Regions from separate parts of the Fictibacillus sp. B-59209 genome, predicted to be linked through region 1. Evidence: predicted binding sites of a transcription regulator. Region 1 holds the regulator's gene; each other region holds the start of a gene.
What was found. The regulator Rex, encoded in region 1, represses fermentation and respiration genes when NADH is low (regulators of the CRP and FNR family bind a similar motif). The targets are predictions, from matches to a motif close to TTGTGAAATATTTCACAA.
Positions count from the first base shown of each region.

Region 2: the regulator Rex is predicted to act here: its motif matches at 1,410-1,427, upstream of hcp (hydroxylamine reductase).
Region 3: the regulator Rex is predicted to act here: its motif matches at 1,676-1,693, upstream of qoxA (cytochrome aa3 quinol oxidase subunit II).

Region 1 covers NZ_JARMMC010000011.1:7,505-16,358, forward strand. The annotation lists gene tsaD (tRNA (adenosine(37)-N6)-threonylcarbamoyltransferase complex transferase subunit TsaD) at 1-162, shown strand, start outside; gene P4361_RS07975 (ABC-F family ATP-binding cassette domain-containing protein) at 469-2,406, opposite strand; gene moaC (cyclic pyranopterin monophosphate synthase MoaC) at 2,637-3,125, shown strand; gene P4361_RS07985 (redox-sensing transcriptional repressor Rex) at 3,175-3,822, shown strand; gene P4361_RS07990 (twin-arginine translocase TatA/TatE family subunit) at 3,856-4,047, shown strand; gene tatC (twin-arginine translocase subunit TatC) at 4,065-4,835, shown strand; gene solA (N-methyl-L-tryptophan oxidase) at 5,017-6,150, shown strand; gene P4361_RS08005 (DUF4305 domain-containing protein) at 6,193-6,393, opposite strand; gene P4361_RS08010 (CPBP family intramembrane glutamic endopeptidase) at 6,393-7,106, opposite strand; gene groES (co-chaperone GroES) at 7,354-7,638, shown strand; gene groL (chaperonin GroEL) at 7,775-8,854, shown strand, end outside.
Region 2 covers NZ_JARMMC010000004.1:12,151-16,422, reverse strand. The annotation lists gene hcp (hydroxylamine reductase) at 1-1,273, opposite strand, end outside; gene P4361_RS01985 (ABC transporter permease subunit) at 1,758-2,552, opposite strand; gene P4361_RS01980 (ABC transporter permease subunit) at 2,578-3,375, opposite strand; gene P4361_RS01975 (ABC transporter ATP-binding protein) at 3,372-4,265, opposite strand.
Region 3 covers NZ_JARMMC010000013.1:2,346-6,617, reverse strand. The annotation lists gene P4361_RS08600 (HAMP domain-containing sensor histidine kinase) at 1-862, shown strand, start outside; gene P4361_RS08595 (DUF2231 domain-containing protein) at 950-1,396, shown strand; gene qoxA (cytochrome aa3 quinol oxidase subunit II) at 1,755-2,705, shown strand; gene qoxB (cytochrome aa3 quinol oxidase subunit I) at 2,724-4,272, shown strand, end outside.

The DNA of each region.
Region 1 (8,854 bases):
AAGTTCAGCGATCTTCCATATGAGCTCATTATTCCTCCACTCAACTTATGCACAGATAATGCTGCTATGATCGCAGCAGCCGGCAGTATTGCCTATCAAAAAGGAAAAAGAGCAGACTGGGCACTCAATGGTGTACCAGGTCTCGATTTAGAGGCACAATAACGTAAGAATCCCTTCTACATGTGAGAAGGGATTTTTTTTGTTGAGGCATTTTAGTGCTTTAGAGAGATGTGGACAAAGTTATCCACAAGACAGGGGATAATGTGAATAAATGAAAAAAAAGCAATAAAACTGCTTTCTATGCCTGTGCATAAAATAATGTGGATAACATTTTATGAAACTGTGGATAATGTGTATAACTATGTTGATGAAAGAGTTATTATCTATAAAAGCTGTGCATAACCTTGTGGATACTGTGAATTATCGCAAAATAAAAACAACGGTGCCTGGCACCGCTGTTGTGAATCATTATTCTTCTTCGAGCTGGAGCAGTTCCCATTCTTCCAAAAGATGCTCAGTTTCTGCTTTGATCTGTTCGATCTTTTCATTATGTTCCTGCGTTTTCTCATAATCCTGGTAAACGGCGGGATCACATAACGCTTCTTCATGAACAGCCTGCTCGGTTTCAAGCTTCTCCAAGAGGGTCTCTATTTCTTCAATTCTCCTCTGCCGCTTTCGGTCCTCGCGTTTAGCCGCCTTGTCCTGTTTATACGCTCCGGCTGAGGCGGGTTCATCCGCTTGCGGGGAGGAAGGGAGACTTTTGTTTTTTAGTTCTTCACGTTCTCGCGTCTCGGTTTTTTTCGCAATATAATAATCATAGTCACCGAGATAATTTGTAATTTTCGTCCGTGAAAGCTCAGCGACCTTGGTAGCAATCCGATTGATAAAATAACGGTCATGAGAAACGAAAACTATAGTACCGGGAAAATTGATGAGTGCCTGTTCAAGAACTTCTTTGCTGTCGAGATCCAGATGGTTTGTCGGTTCGTCCAATAACAGGAGGTTGGCTTTTTGCATCATCAGTTTAGCCAGAGCAAGCCGGGCTTTTTGGCCGCCGCTCAGCTCATTGACATACTTGAGTACGTCATCCCCGCTGAACAGAAAGTTGCCTAGAACGGTTCGGATTTCTTTTTCCGTTTTGTCCGGATACTCGTCCCAGAGTTCGTTCAGCAAAGTTTTATTGGAGCTGAGGTTCGCCTGCTCTTGTTCATAATGGCCGATTTTCACATTTGCGCCGTAAGCGATGTTTCCTTCCAATAAAGGCAGCTGTTTTAAGATGGCCTTTAAAAGAGTGGACTTTCCGATGCCGTTTGGTCCAACAAGCGCGACGCTGTCCTGGCGGGAAACATGATAGTCAATGTTAGTGATGAGCGGCACACCGTCCTCATAACCGGTAGCGACCTGTTCAAGCTTTAATACGTCATTGCCGCTTTGGCGTTCTATATCGAACAAGAAGGAAGCGGACTTTTCATCACCAAGCGGCTTGTCCATGACTTCCATTTTCTCAAGCTGCTTTCTGCGGCTCTGTGCACGTTTAGTGGTAGAGGCCCGGACGAGGTTTTTTTGAACAAAATCCTGAAGCTTGACGATCTCATCCTGTTGCTTCTCATAGGCTTTCATATCCAGTGCAAGGCGTTCTGCTTTTTGTTCCAGATACTGCGTGTAGTTGCCTTTAAACTTGGAAGAGCGATGGCGGGAGATCTCATAGACCGTCGTCACGATTTTATCCAGGAAGTAGCGGTCATGCGAGACGAGCAGGATCGCGCCGGGATAGGACTGCAAATATTGCTCAAGCCATGAGAGTGTTTCAATGTCCAGGTGGTTGGTCGGCTCGTCCAGTATTAAAAGGTCTGGCTTTGTAAGGAGCAGTTTAGCCAGCGCAAGGCGTGTTTTCTGCCCTCCGCTTAATGTCTGCACGGGAGTTGACGGGTCAAACCCGCTGAATTGAAAGCCGTGAAGTACCGTGCGGATGTCCGATTCGTATTGATAGCCGCCTGCTTCCTTGAACTGAATCTGCAGTTCATCATACTCTTTTAGCAGTTTATTGTAGGCTGCTTCATCTGCGGTCAGCGCAGGTTCGCCCATTCGGCTCTCCATGCTGCGCAGCTGCTTTTCCATCTTCCGAAGCGGCTCGAATACGCTGATCATCTCATCCCAGATGGACAGTTCGGATTCAAGGCCAGTGTCCTGGGCTAGATAACCGGCTCGGACGCCTTTTGGCATGATCAGCTGTCCTGAATCGTAGGACATGTCACCGGTAATGATTTTTAAAAGCGTGGATTTGCCTGCTCCATTTCTTCCGACAAGCGCGATTCTGTCGCGGGTTTGGACTTCCAGCTTAATATTCGATAAAATAGGGTCAGCCCCAAATGATTTTGTTAAGTCATTCACTTGCAAAATAATCAATGTATAGTCACCTCAAATTCCTATCGACGAATAACAAGGTTCACAGACTGAATGCGATATGAGATGCTGCTCGATTAGCCTGTATTGCTGAATTCTGTCTACTCTTAGTGTAGCTTACATAAGCGAAGCGGAGCAACTAATCAATGTTCAACATTTCGTTAGAATTAAAGTGCAAATCATCCGCCATAGATTTCAAAGATAGTGTATATTCTAGGAAGAAGGAGAAGGTTATGGAATCTTTTACGCATTTTAACGAACAAGGAAGAGCGAAAATGGTAGACATCTCCGAAAAGGATGCGACGGTCCGTACAGCTGCAGCCAGAAGCTCAATCGCTGTTAACAAGGAAATCTACACAAAAATATCAGAAGGCTCGTTTCGTAAAGGCGATGTCCTTGCCGTTGCGCAGGTCGCAGGCATTATGGCAGCGAAAAAAACATCCGACTGGATTCCAATGTGCCATCCTCTGTCCCTGACGGGTGTAGATATTACGTTTCAATGGGAAGAAGAAAATAAAGAACAGTACAGGCTGCATATTGAAGCAGCCGTGAAAACAAAAGGCAATACCGGTGTTGAAATGGAAGCTTTGACTGCAGCAAGTGCCGCAGCGTTAACCGTTTATGACATGTGCAAGGCCGTGGATAAGGGAATGATCATTGGACCAACCTTTTTGCAGAGCAAAACCGGCGGAAAAAACGGGGATTTTCAACGTACCACTTAAAAAATATGGTAAACTGTAGATAAGCTTTCTGATAGTGGAGGGCTCTAATATGAATCAGGAACAGATAAAAATACCGCAGGCAACTGCCAAGAGGCTTCCGCTTTATTACCGTTTTCTAAAAAACCTTTCCATTTCAGGAAAGCAGCGGGTATCTTCTGCAGAGCTTAGCGAAGCAGTAAAAGTAGACTCAGCAACGATCAGAAGGGATTTTTCCTACTTCGGTGCTCTCGGGAAAAAGGGTTACGGCTACAACGTAAACTATCTTTTATCTTTTTTCCGGAAAACGCTTAACCAGGATGAAGTAACAAATGTTGCTTTGATTGGCGTTGGAAATTTAGGGACCGCTTTCTTGCACTATAACTTTATAAAAAACAATAATACAGTCATCCAGGTCGCTTTTGACGTGGATCCGGCCAAGGTAGGAAAAGAAGTAGCTGGAGTTCCGATCCATTCCATCGACAACATAGTAGCGGAGCTTCAGGAAAGTGATGTAGAAGTCGCCATCCTGACCGTTCCAGTGGGCTCTGCCCAGTTTATTGCCGACCAGCTCGTTCGGGCTGGGATCAAAGGCATCTTGAACTTTACACCTGCGCGCCTGACACTGCCGGCCGAGATCAGGGTGCATCATATTGATTTAGCAGTGGAATTGCAGTCTTTGATTTATTTTATGAAACATTACCCATCAGTTGATTTATAGATTTTCCATTTTGCAGTAAAGGAGGTGTCTGGAATGATTGGAGCAGGTAGTGCAGTGTTTATCGCCGCGGCCGCATTAGTCGTATTTGGACCGAAAAAGCTTCCGGAACTTGGACGGGCAGCAGGAAAAACGTTAAGAGAATTTAAAAATGCGACACAGGGACTCATGGATGATCATGATAACGACAAGAAAGAAAAAGAGTCTCTCCAAAACGAACAGAAGTAGCAGTTAGGATGAACAAAATGACAGATAAAAACATGCCGGTCTACGACCATTTGGGTGAATTGAGAAACCGTATCGTCATTACGGCCGTTTTCTTTTTTCTCTTTATGGTTGTGGGTCTCTTTTTTGCCAAGCCCGTCATTGTTTATTTGCAAAGTGACAATGTAGCAAAAGACATCCAGATGAACGCGTTTAATCTTACCGATCCTCTGAAGGTATATATAGATTTTGCTTTTATTATTGCGCTTTTGCTATCCCTGCCGGTGGCGCTCTATCAAATATGGGCTTTTATCAGCCCCGGTCTTTTTGAAAATGAAAGAAAAGTAACACTCTCTTACATTCCGATTTCCTTTCTGCTGTTTGCAGCCGGACTGAGCTTCGGCTACTTCATTCTGTTTCCGCTCGTCGTTCATTTCATGTCGAACATTGCGAATTCGCTGAATGTCGAAGGGGAATATGGGATTAACGAGTATTTTTCATTTTTGTTCAGTTTAATACTGCCGTTTGGTTTGTTGTTTCAGTTTCCGGTCCTTGTCATGTTCTTAACAAGGCTTGGGCTTGTTACTCCTCATTTTTTACGAAAGATCAGGAGATTCGCTTATTTTGGAATTATCGTTGTGGCAGGTCTGATCAGTCCTCCAGAACTGATTTCACACTTGACCATCACCGTTCCGCTCATCATTCTGTATGAGATCAGTATTTTAATTTCGGCCAATGCCTATAAAAAGCGGCTGAAGGCAGAAGATGAGGCTATGCTTGATCTTGAATTGGAAAAGACACATCTCGATTAATGAGGTGTGTTTTTTTACTAGAAAGCTTTGCATAGATGTAATGTCTAGCTCCAGCGTCCAAGTCCTCGAGGTCGCTTCACTCTTACTTCACAACACAAAAAGCGTGTTGCTGTGTAAGAGCTCCAGCGCTTGTCGGACTTTAGCAGGGCGCTTGCGCTTTTCTATATGGAGGTAATAAATCATGCACTATGATGTTATTGTCATTGGAGCCGGTTCTATGGGAATGGCGGCAGGATCTTTTTTATCGAAGAGCGGAAAAAGAACCTTATTGTTAGATTCATATGATCCACCGCACAACAAAGGCAGCCACCACGGGGATACAAGAATGATAAGGTATGCGTACGCAGAGGGAGAAGAGTATGTTCCGTTCGTTCTGAAAGCACGGGAGTTGTGGAGAGACCTGGAGAAAGAGACAGGCAAAGAGCTGTTTCTTCAAACAGGCGTCTTGAATGCCGGGGATCATCAATCCAAATTCGTTCAGAATATTATCTCCAGTTCAAAGACTTATTCTCTGCCTCTTGAAGTGTTGTCTTCGCATGAAGTGAACGAGCGGTGGCCGGGAATGACATTGCCTGAAAACTATATAGGATGCTATGAGCCAACGTCCGGAGTGCTAAAATGCGAGGAATGTATCGAAGCTTATCGAGAGCTTGCAGAAAAGTACGGAGCAGAGGTTCTGACCAATCAAAAGGTTAAAGAAGTATATATATACGGCGAGAAAGTAACTGTTAGGACGGAGGAACAGATATTTTCTTCAGATGCCCTGGTTGTTTCGGCAGGAGCGTGGTCTGGGCCTCTCCTTGCCAAGCTAAAGCTGAATCTTCCTCTTACACCGGTGAGAAAAACATTTGCCTGGTTCGATGCCCATGAAGAATTGTATAACTCCCAATCCTTTCCATCCTTTGCTGTAGATACACCTCAAGGTCTTTATTACGGCTTCCCAAGCATCAACGGTTCGGGGCTAAAGACGGGGCGGCATGATGGAGGCGACCGAATCAATCCGGATGAGGCATTAGCGCTTTTTGGTGAACAAGAGGAAGATGAATCCGATCTCGTTGGTTTTTTGAACCGCTATATGCCAAAAAGCGGGCCGTTGAAATACGGTAAAACCTGTATGTACACCATGACGCCAGATGAAAAATTCATCGTCGATTTACATCCGAACCATCCGAACGTGGCCATTGCTTCAGGCTTTTCAGGACATGGTTTTAAATTCAGCTCTGCAGTAGGCCGGGTTTTAAGTGAATTAATCATAGCGGGAAAGAGTGAACAAGATATTTCTTCATTTTCCATCCGCCGATTTGAAAAGAAGTAAATAAAAAAGCCGGTTCCTTTAAAAGAGGACCGGTTTTTTGTGTTACTTTTTGTATTTTTTAATGTGGCGGTGCAGCCTGTAGTACTTGATCGCGTTGGCAAAATCGAAGGTAGCCACAAGCATGGTAACCAGGGTCCAGATCCCGGTGACGCCGTATTCATTGGAATAATGAATGGCGAGCCAGGTGAAAAGGATGCCCATGACAGTATATAAACCGCTCATAAAAAATGGTGATGTTCTCATTAGAAAAGTCCCCCAATAATCATCTGCATTTTCTCCGCTTTATCCTGCAAGTCATTGATCTTATCAGCAAAAACCACCTGTACGAGCATGACGAGGGTATTCATGGAGACATGGGCGACAATGGGAACGAGCAAGCGTTTTGTCCGTACATACAGGAATGCAAATACAAATCCCATGGCTGTATAAACGAGCAGATGGGTGAAATCAAAGTGTACCGCTGCGAAAATCAGTGAGCTGATAAGCGCTGCGATCACAAAGTTAAACCGTTTATACAGGCTCCCGAAAATAATTTTTCGGAAAATGATCTCTTCCAGGATCGGACCGGCAATGGAGGTCACGACCATAAAGTAAGGAGTGAGTTTCGCAATCTTAACGAGCATTTGAGTATTTTCAGAGCCTGGCTTAATGCCAAGCAGTTTTATTTCAATAAGTCCGGCAATAATCTGCGCCCCATAAGCCATGAAGATTCCGAGAATGGCCCAGCCGACAGCGGATGAACGGGATACGCGCCCTCCTCTTAAGGAAGGGTCTTTCATGTCGGGAATGAGGAGAAGAAGAACGATCACAAGAGCAGCGAGAAAGCTGATGGTTCCCCAAAGTCCGGCCCAGTGATCCCTTGGAATGCCAAGAGAGTTCAAGAGGGGGTAACCGACATAGCCTGACAGCTGCATCAGTACATAAGTGAGTACAATCCATAAGTAACGCTTCGTCAATGTATATTACTCCTTTAGTTAGGTTCGGTATGGTCATGTCTTCAGCATTCCCATGTATCTCCCTATTCTAACATAGATTGCTTGAAAACATGGCATGGGACCCCCTTCATAAATTTTTCTTAAAACCATCAGGTCTATACTTGCAAAGTGGAAAAAAATTATTTATTATAGGAAATGGAGTTAGCACTCGTTAAATCAGAGTGCTAATAAATTTAAACTTTCTATTATTTTGAGGAGGGTGTTTCACTTGTTAAAGCCACTAGGTGATCGTATTGTGATTGAGCTTGTAGAAGGTGAAGAAAAGACTGCAAGCGGAATCGTTTTACCAGACTCTGCAAAGGAAAAGCCGCAAGAAGGCAAAGTTGTTGCAGTAGGTACAGGCCGCGTAACTGAGCAAGGAGAACGCGTAGCGCTAGAAGTCTCTGAGGGAGATTCTATCATCTTTTCAAAATACGCAGGAACAGAAGTGAAGTATCAAGGTAAAGAGTACCTTATTCTTCGTGAAACAGACGTATTGGCTGTCATCGGCTAATCGCAAACCTACAAATTGAATAGCTACTACATAACAGCTCTTTTTTAAAAGCCGATCAACCGCTTTAAAAAAAGCTGAATCAGTAGCTTTAACGTAATTAACCAAAAAATTTAATCTTTATAGGAGGGTTTTACACATGGCTAAAGACATTAAGTTCAGTGAAGACGCTCGTCGCGCAATGCTTCGCGGTGTAGATGCACTTGCAAATGCAGTAAAAGTAACGCTTGGACCAAAAGGACGCAACGTCGTTCTAGAGAAAAAATTCGGTTCACCTCTTATCACAAATGACGGTGTAACGATCGCAAAAGAAATCGAGCTTGAAGATGCTTTCGAAAACATGGGTGCAAAATTGGTTGCTGAAGTAGCAAGCAAAACAAACGATGTTGCCGGTGACGGAACTACAACAGCGACTGTTCTTGCTCAAGCCATGATCCGTGAAGGATTGAAAAACGTAACTTCCGGCGCTAACCCAATGGTTCTTCGCAAAGGAATTGAAAAAGCTACAGCAGTAGCCGTTCAAGAACTTCAAAAGATCTCCAAGCCGATCGAAGGCAAAGAGTCTATCGCTCAAGTTGCTGCCATCTCTGCAGCTGACGATGAAGTAGGCCAATTGATCGCTGAAGCTATGGAGCGCGTTGGAAACGACGGCGTTATCACAATTGAAGAATCTAAAGGATTCACTACTGAGCTTGAAGTGGTTGAAGGTATGCAGTTCGACCGTGGATATGCATCTCCATACATGGTAACCAACTCTGACAAAATGGAAGCGGTTCTTGAGAATCCTTACATCTTGATCACAGACAAAAAGATCACAAACATTCAGGAAATCCTTCCTGTATTAGAGCAAGTGGTTCAACAAGGCAAGCCATTGTTGCTTGTTGCTGAAGATGTTGAAGGTGAAGCTCTTGCTACATTAGTAGTAAACAAACTTCGCGGAACATTCAACGCAGTAGCTGTTAAAGCTCCTGGCTTCGGTGACCGCCGTAAAGCTATGCTTGAAGACATCGCGATCCTTACTGGCGGTGAAGTGATTACTGAAGAGCTAGGACTTGACCTTAAGTCTGCGAACATCAGCCAACTCGGAACAGCTTCTAAAGTGGTTGTAACGAAAGAAAACACAACAATCGTTGAAGGTGCTGGCGAGTCTGACAAAATTGCAGGCCGCGTAACACAAATCCGTTCTCAATTAGAAGAAACTACTTCTGAGTTCGATAAA
Region 2 (4,272 bases), on a different contig from region 1:
CATTCATATCTTCCTCGACATCCCCAATGAGCTTTAGATTAAAGGTGTCTTGTAATACTTGCATTACTCCCTGTGAGATAAACTCAGGTGGTTTGGGTCCGATACGAATGTCTTGGATGCCAAGACTGAACAATCCGAGTAGAATGGCAACCGCTTTTTGTTCAAACCAAGAAAGAACAATGCTAACTGGGAGTTCGTTTACTTCACAATCGAATGCATCGGCCAGAGCTAGTGCAATTTTTACAGTTGAAACGGAGTTATTGCATTGGCCAAGGTCGATATAGCGTGGAATGTTCGTTCCGGGTACGTCTCCGTAATCTACATCATTGAAACGGAATTTGCCACATGAAGTGGTTAAAATAACCGTTTCCGGTGGCAGGGATGTGGCTAGTTTTCGATAGTATTCCCCACCCTTTCCAGGTGCGTCACAACCGGCAATGACAAAGAAACGTTTAATCTTTTTATCCTTTACCGCTTGGATGATTTCAGGAGCTATACCAATGACAGTTTGATGGTGGAACCCTGTAAGTAATGTTTCGTCAGATTCAATATTCACCTCAGGAAGCTCCAACGATCGCTGAATTAATGGAGTAAAATCATCATTTTCAATTTTTTGAACATGCTCTAAGCCGGCCACTTCATAGGAGAACATTCTGTCGGCATACGTTCCTTTAATCGGCATCACACAGTTGGTCGTTGCTAAAATGGCACCCGGAAACTTTTCAAACAAGCGGCGTTGATCATACCAGGCTTTACCGATATTTCCTTTTAAGTGCGAATACTTTTTAAGTTTTGGATAACCGTGTGCCGGCAGCATTTCAGAGTGAGTATAAATATTTATCCCTTTTCCTTCTGTTTGCTTTAAAAGGTGTTCCAATGCAAATAAATTATGACCAGTTACTACAATGGCATTTCCTTCTATCTTATTTTGCGATATTTTAATCGGTTCAGGAATTCCTAAACGATCTGTATGTGCTTTGTCCAACAACTCCATTACCCGAACAGCCGCTTTCCCAACTTTCATTGCCATATCAATATGTTCCTGTACATTAAAGTTCGAGTTTGTAAGCGTCATATATAACGCTTCATGAGTGGTCGCATCAACGAAGGGATCCGTGTACCCTAATTGATTTGCGTGCGTCCGGTAAGCAGCAATTCCTTTTAAGCCAAATATGATAGTATCTTGTAAACTGGCAATATTTTCATCTTTTCCACATACACCTATGGTTTTACAGCCGCCAGTTGGAGTTTGCTCACATTGATAACAAAACATTTTTTTCATCCCTTTTTAAAAATCTGTTTTTGTTTTTTATAATTTGGTCTTAATCTAAACAGTTTTTATACGTTTTGATTGCTTAGGGGAAACTTCGAGATTACAAATTAATACTATCGCTTAAAAGGGTTGATATCTGTGACTATTATCACAAGGTGAAAGGTGCGAGACTCCTCGAAAATGAATTTCACATTTTCTTCGTGCGATATAACGCTGCCGAAGCCTTCCTTGTCATGCGGGGGAAGCGGGACAGGTGAGACCCACAGGCGCATGCGTCGAGAAGGTAGGTGCTGGCGCCGGTAAGGCTTAAGCTTCGCCCCGCGGAAAGCGAGCAGCCTGAAACGGAAATCAACCACTCCCATGCAACAAAGGTTACGAGATTGCTAGAGTTGTTTGGAATGAACAAGCGTTTGCTAGAATAAAAAGATTTTTTACCACCAAAAAAGAGGCCCCATTTTCAGGAGTCTCTTAATACGCATTTTATTTAAATCCTTAAATCTCTCTTTCGATAAGAAACATACGTGAGCATAATTCCTGTCACAATAATCACAGCCGACAGTACGACAAACACACCATCAAATCCGTTATTCTCTATCAGGTTCTTCGCCTCAAAGTATTTAAACGGCGTAATGTATTTAAGAGCTTCCAGCTTGTCGTTCAGTTCAATGACGATAGACAGAATATACGTGACGAGAAGGATGCCTGTAGCAATGGACGTAGCCAACTTCGGCCGTTTGCTGACCGATGCGATGGCCATTCCGATCGCCAGGAATAAGAGCTGCAGCAAAAACAATCCAGCCATCAATTTCCCAATCTCACTTGTATCTGCTGCGGCGTCATAGTGCATCACCATCGCAATCGAAAAAGCATAGGTTACGAGATTGAAGATCACAAGCAGTACAATGGATGCTGCAAGCTTCGATGAAATAATTTTTGTTCGGGATACTGGTTTGACCATCAGAAACTCTGACGTCTTGTCACGCTCTTCTTTTGCGATAATATTGGCGCCGAGCATGACGGCATGGATAGTTGCCATCAAGACAAGATACGAAAACAGCATGCCGTAAAATCCCATGGAGGTTGATAAATCCAGTGAGCTTAACCCAAATATGGCCTGAAGCGATTTAGGCATCGCAGCAAAAATCTCGTTCACAGACTGACCGGAACTTTTCATGGTCCCATACTTGCTCATTCCTGAAACCACCATAAAGAGAATGCCGGCGCACCACCAAATCATGGACTTACGGCTGTATTTTAACTCTCTCCAAAAGATGTTCATCGTTTATCACCTCTTCCTTATCCTGCTAGGCCGCATGGATGTCCTTTTTCGTAAACAGCACATAACTGGCCGCGATCGCCGCCATGACGACGGCAGCTCCAATACTGATATAAACCGGCTCATAAGAGGAATGCTTCATAATATATGACAGATCAAAATATTTAAACGGTGTAATATAGCGAATCGCTTTATCCCCTATGACAGAGCCGAACATGCTGAGGATAAAGAAAGCAAAGACCGTACCTAGCGAGAGCGGCAGTACTGATCTGATCCTTGAAAAAGCTGAGGATACGAGAAAACCAAGCGACGCAAACACGAGCTGTACAAAAAAGTTTGCCGCTGACATAAAGAAGAAAGTTTTTTCGTTAAAATCTGCTGTTGCTACTGCAAACGCCATACCGTATGAAACGGCAATAAAAATGACATTCGTGAAAATTAACGTACAAAGTACAGCCAGCAGCTTTGCGGTGATGATCTGCGCTCTCGTCACTGGCTTCGTGAGAATAAACTCTGCTGTCTTCCCGCTGACTTCCTTGGATAAAATTCCGGTTCCAAGGTTCATCGCCTGAATGGCACCGCACAGCATCACATATAAAAAGAAATACGAGTAAAATCCAAGGAGTGACGTGATCGTGTTGATCTGAACGCCTAACGCCTTCAACACACCTTCCGGATAATTTTGAAGGACCTTAATAAACTGATCTCCATCTTTTTCAACCGATGGGTAGATCGAGAAAAACAGCACCGTGACTGCCGCTAGCGCAAATGCCCAGATCAGCATGGACTTACGGTTCGCCTTAAGCTCATGCAAGAAGATATTCACTTTGAACCATCCTCCTTCTCATAATAATGAAGAAAGATTTCCTCAAGGTCTGGCTCATCCACCCAAACGTTCGACAGTTCAATTTCCACAAGCCTTTTCATGATCAAGTTAATGTTGCCACTGTATAAGAAGCTGATCTTATGATCATCACTCTCAATGTTGGTGACGCCATCCACTGCAAACCAACCAGCATCCACCGGCTGTTTTGTCTCAATTCTAATCTTCTTATGGTTGTTTTCCTGAAGGGTGCTGATCTTCTCAACCGTAATGAGCTTTCCTTCTTTAATGATGGCAACCCGGTCACACATCTTCTGCACTTCGCTCAGGATGTGCGAGGAAAACAAAATAGTCGCTCCCTTTTTATTCTCCTCTTTCAAGAGATCAAAGAACTTTTGCTGCATTAATGGATCCAGTCCCCCGGTCGGTTCGTCCAGAATGATCAGCTTCGGTTCATGAAGTAAGCCTTGAACAATACCAACCTTTTTCCGGTTTCCGTAGGACAAGTCGTCGATTCGTTTATTAAGATCCAAATCCATGATTTCTGCGAGTTCACGAATCCGTTTCTTGCAGTCTTTTTTATAAAAGCTTGTGGAATAGTTCAGCAGGTCCTTCACTTTCATTTTGTCGTAGTAGAACACCTCTGAAGGCAGATACCCGATCTGCTTTTTGATCTCCGGCCCGTACTTAATGACGTCTTTTCCGAAAATCGCAGCGCTTCCACTCGTTGGATAAATGATGGACAGCAGCGTGCGGAGCGTTGTGGATTTACCGGCACCGTTCGGACCGATGAAGCCAAAGATCTCCCCTTCTTCCACATGAAAGCTGATGTCTTCGATTCCCCTGGCATTGCCATATCTTTTCGTTAAATTTTTGATCTCAATCACATTCATGGCTGCA
Region 3 (4,272 bases), on a different contig from region 1:
TCGCATCGACAAAAATACCATGCTTTTTGTAGGAAAGAATATTAGCAGCATTCATGAAAAAATTGAGCATTGGTTCTTTTCCCTTGCCTTAATCGGGCTGGCCGCATTAATTATTTCCGTTATTATGGGAGATCGGCTGGCAAGAAAAGCGATGAAGCCGATCATTCAGAATATTGAAGGAAAAAAAAAGTTTATTGCTGACGCTTCCCATGAACTTCGAACGCCTATCAGTATTTTTTCTGCCTCTCTTGAGGTTTTGGAACAGGAAGAAAAAGATAAACTTTCACCTTTTTCTCAGGAAACGTTGAATGAATTGAAGGATGAGATCCGCCATATGAACGGGCTTGTCGCCAATCTACTTACACTGGCTAAAGAGGATGCAGGGCAAACTAAGATGAACAAGGCATCCTTTTCGTTTGCAGATCTGGCTGAAAAGGTCATCCATCAGTATGAGCGGCTGCATGAGGGTAAAAGGCTGTTTGTCTTAAATATGCCTGATGACAAAATCCTGGTAGAGGCTGACCGGGTAAGAATAAAAGAACTGCTTCATATCCTCCTTGATAATGCCTCCAAATATTCAGATCCAGAGTCTTCTATATACATGACGGTTGAGAAGGAAGAAGGAAGAATCCTGAGCTTTACGGTTGAAGATAAAGGAGCAGGAATTCCAACAGAAGAAATTCCTTATCTTTTTGACCGTTTTTACCGGGTGGAGAAAGGGCGTTCCCGGCAGGCTGGGGGTGCGGGTCTTGGATTGTCCATTGCAAAGGTGATAACAGACCTTCATCATGGGACGATTGGGGCTGAAAGCGAGCTGGGAAAAGGTACGGCATTTACAGTGAAGCTGCCTATTTTATCGTAAAACTTTTGAGGAACTTCCGTTTTTTCAGCTAAAATTCAGTTTCTACTTTTATCATTAGTTTACGAATACTAAAAGGAGCTGACCAGTATGTTATCTACACCGCTTCATCCTGTGCTTGTACATTTTCCGATTGCGCTGCTGATCATTGGAGTTTTGGCGCAGATTATTGCGATATGGAAGAAACCATTTTTTGATCAAATGGCGCTGTACTTGTTTTCTTCAGGTTTTGTTATGGGAATTGTAGCCTACATTTCCGGTGACGGAGCTGAACACTTCCTAAGAAAACAGGTAGGGCACAGCATCGAGAGTGGCGTTCAACCGCATGAGACGTATGCGCTCATCACCCTTTTCATATTTGGGGCAGTTATACTGCTTAAATTGCTCCATCGCTTTCGCCTGATTCCGCCACTAATGCCGATCGTGCTTATTCTCTCTCTTGCAGGAGCAGTAACGCTTTCGATTACAGGCCATTATGGAGGAAAGATGGTCTATCATCCGGAATCGATAAAAACAACGTCGAACCATGAAGAATAAACGTTCCATGTGAAACATTTGTCATGATTTTAATTTAATCTTTAAACTTTGTTTAAGCTGTCCTTTTAAAGGAAATAAAGAATTTAGAACGGTAAAAAAGTCGCCGAACAGGCGGCTTTTTCATTTCGTACAGGGATAAATCGTGAAATGGAAGAGCAAGAAGTAAATTCCAAAAATATGAACATTCTTTGATAAATATGTGATAAACTAGTGAAATTTACATGAAGAACTTATGACAGTTCATAAAAGATGGTCTATTTTTGGGGGAAATTTGTTATTATGTGAACGAAAGCACAAACTTAGTAAGTTTACAGTGAGAAATCTCACATATATGTTTACAGGAAGGAAGGTGGGCCTAGTGTTTAAGCGGTTAAGACCGTTTTTTGCGTTAGGACTTATGCTGTCCGTATTTTTCTTGGGCGGTTGCAGCAATTATATAGTTCTAGATCCGAAAGGACCTGTTGCGGCTCAGCAGAAGGATCTTATTCTTTATTCTATAGGATTCATGGCACTTATTCTACTTGTAGTGTATATCCTGCTCACGGTGATTGTTGTTAAATACCGTGAAAACAGAAAAGATATGTCCAACTGGGAACCTGAACAAGAGGGAAGCAAGAAATTAGAGATACTCTGGACGGTTATCCCGATTCTTATTACAATCGCTTTGTCTATTCCGACGATTAAGACCATTTATGATCTTGAGAAACCGCCGCAGGCTTCTGCGCACCAAGAACCGATCGTCATTACGGCGACGGCAGTTGACTGGAAATGGATTTTCTCTTATCCGGAGCAAGGCATTGAAACCGTCAACTACATTAATATCCCGGAAGACCGGACGGTGGAATTCAAGCTGACTTCAGCAGATTCCATGTCGTCATTCTGGGTTCCTGCACTTGGGGGTCAAAAGTACGCGATGCCAGGTATGGAAACAACGCTTTATCTGCAGGCGGATCATAAAGGCAAATTTGCAGGTCGAAATGCAAACTATAATGGTGAAGGATTCACCCACCAGATTTTTGATGTGAATTCTGTTTCACAGACTGATTTTGACAAATGGGCAAAAGATACGAAGAGCAAGGCGCCTGAGTTGTCTAAAAAGCAGTATGATCAGTTAATGCTTCAAGGCGAAGCCAAGAAGATGACATTCTCATCCACACATTTAAAATGGGTAGATCACGCTAAAGATAGAGACTATGCAGTGAAGACCCGTGAACGCTTAGGAGTAGTTCCGCAAAACCCGCACGGTTCAAAAGCGAAAGATGCGAACAAGCCGGAACAAGACTCTCATGGGGAATCTCATTCTCATTAATAGAGGAGGCACTAAATTATGAAATGGGATGAATTTTTTGTTACCGGTGACCCGCTGATTTACGGTGCGGACGTTTCCATCGGTTTAACAGTAATCGGACTTCTATTTTATCTGACATATTTTAAAAAATGGCAGTGGCTTTGGAAAGAATGGCTCACTACCGTTGACCATAAAAAGTTAGGAATCATGTACATCGCTTCTGCGGTTCTTATGCTATTCCGCGGTGGTGTCGATGCATTGCTAATGCGTACACAGCTTGCTGTACCGGATGCGAAATTCCTTGATGCCCAGCACTATAACGAAATCTTTACAACACACGGTACGATCATGATCATCTTCATGGCGATGCCGTTCTTGATTGGTTTGATCAACGTAGTTATCCCGCTTCAAATTGGAGCACGTGACGTTGCATTCCCTTATTTGAATGCCGTAAGTTTCTGGACGTTCTTTATCGGAGCAATGCTCTTTAACATCTCGTTCGTTATCGGTGGATCACCATCTGCTGGTTGGACAAGCTACATGCCGCTTGCCGGCAATGAGTTAAGTCCTGGACCAGGGCAGAACTACTACTTGCTCGGTCTTCAGATCTCCGGGATTGGTACCCTGTTAACGGGTATTAACTTCCTGGTAACGATTTTAAAAATGCGAGCGCCAGGCATGACATTGTTCAGAATGCCAATGTTCACTTGGTCTGCACTCATTACTATGGTCATCATCGTGTTCGCGTTCCCTATTCTTACAGTAGCGCTTGCACTTATGACATTTGACCGTTTATTCGGAGCTCATTTCTTCACGCTTCAAGGAGCGGGGATGGATATGCTATGGGCGAACTTGTTCTGGCTTTGGGGCCACCCGGAAGTATACATCGTTATCCTTCCTGCATTCGGTTTGTTCTCAGAGATTATCAGTACATTTGCCCGCAAGGTGCTTTTCGGTTACAAAGCGATGGTATGGGCGATGGTCCTTATCGCAGCATACAGCTTCCTGGTTTGGGTCCATCACTTCTTCACAATGGGCTCAGGAGCAGCAGTTAACACTGCATTCTCGATCAGTACCATGCTGATTGGTATTCCGACCGGTATTAAGATCTTTAACTGGTTGTTTACGATGTACAAAGGTAGGATCTCATTTACGACACCAATGCTTTGGGCACTAGGATTTATCGTAAACTTTGTTGTCGGTGGAGTAACGGGTGTCATGCTTGCGATGGCTGCAGCTGACTACCAGTACCATAACACGTACTTCCTTGTATCTCACTTCCACTATGTATTGATCGCCGGAACAGTCTTTGGGTGTTTCGCAGGACTTGTATTCTGGTATCCGAAAATGTTCGGCTACAAGCTGAATGAACGTATTGGTAAATGGGTATTCTGGTTGTTCATGATCGGATTTAACGTATGTTTCTTCCCGCAGTATTTCCTGGGCCTTGATGGAATGCCTCGCCGTGTTTACACGTACAGCGCAGCATCAGGCTGGGGAGATCTTAATATGGTCTCTACTGTAGGAGCGTTCGTGATGGGTATCGGATTCCTTGCCCTTGTTTATAACATCTACTACAGCTTCCGTT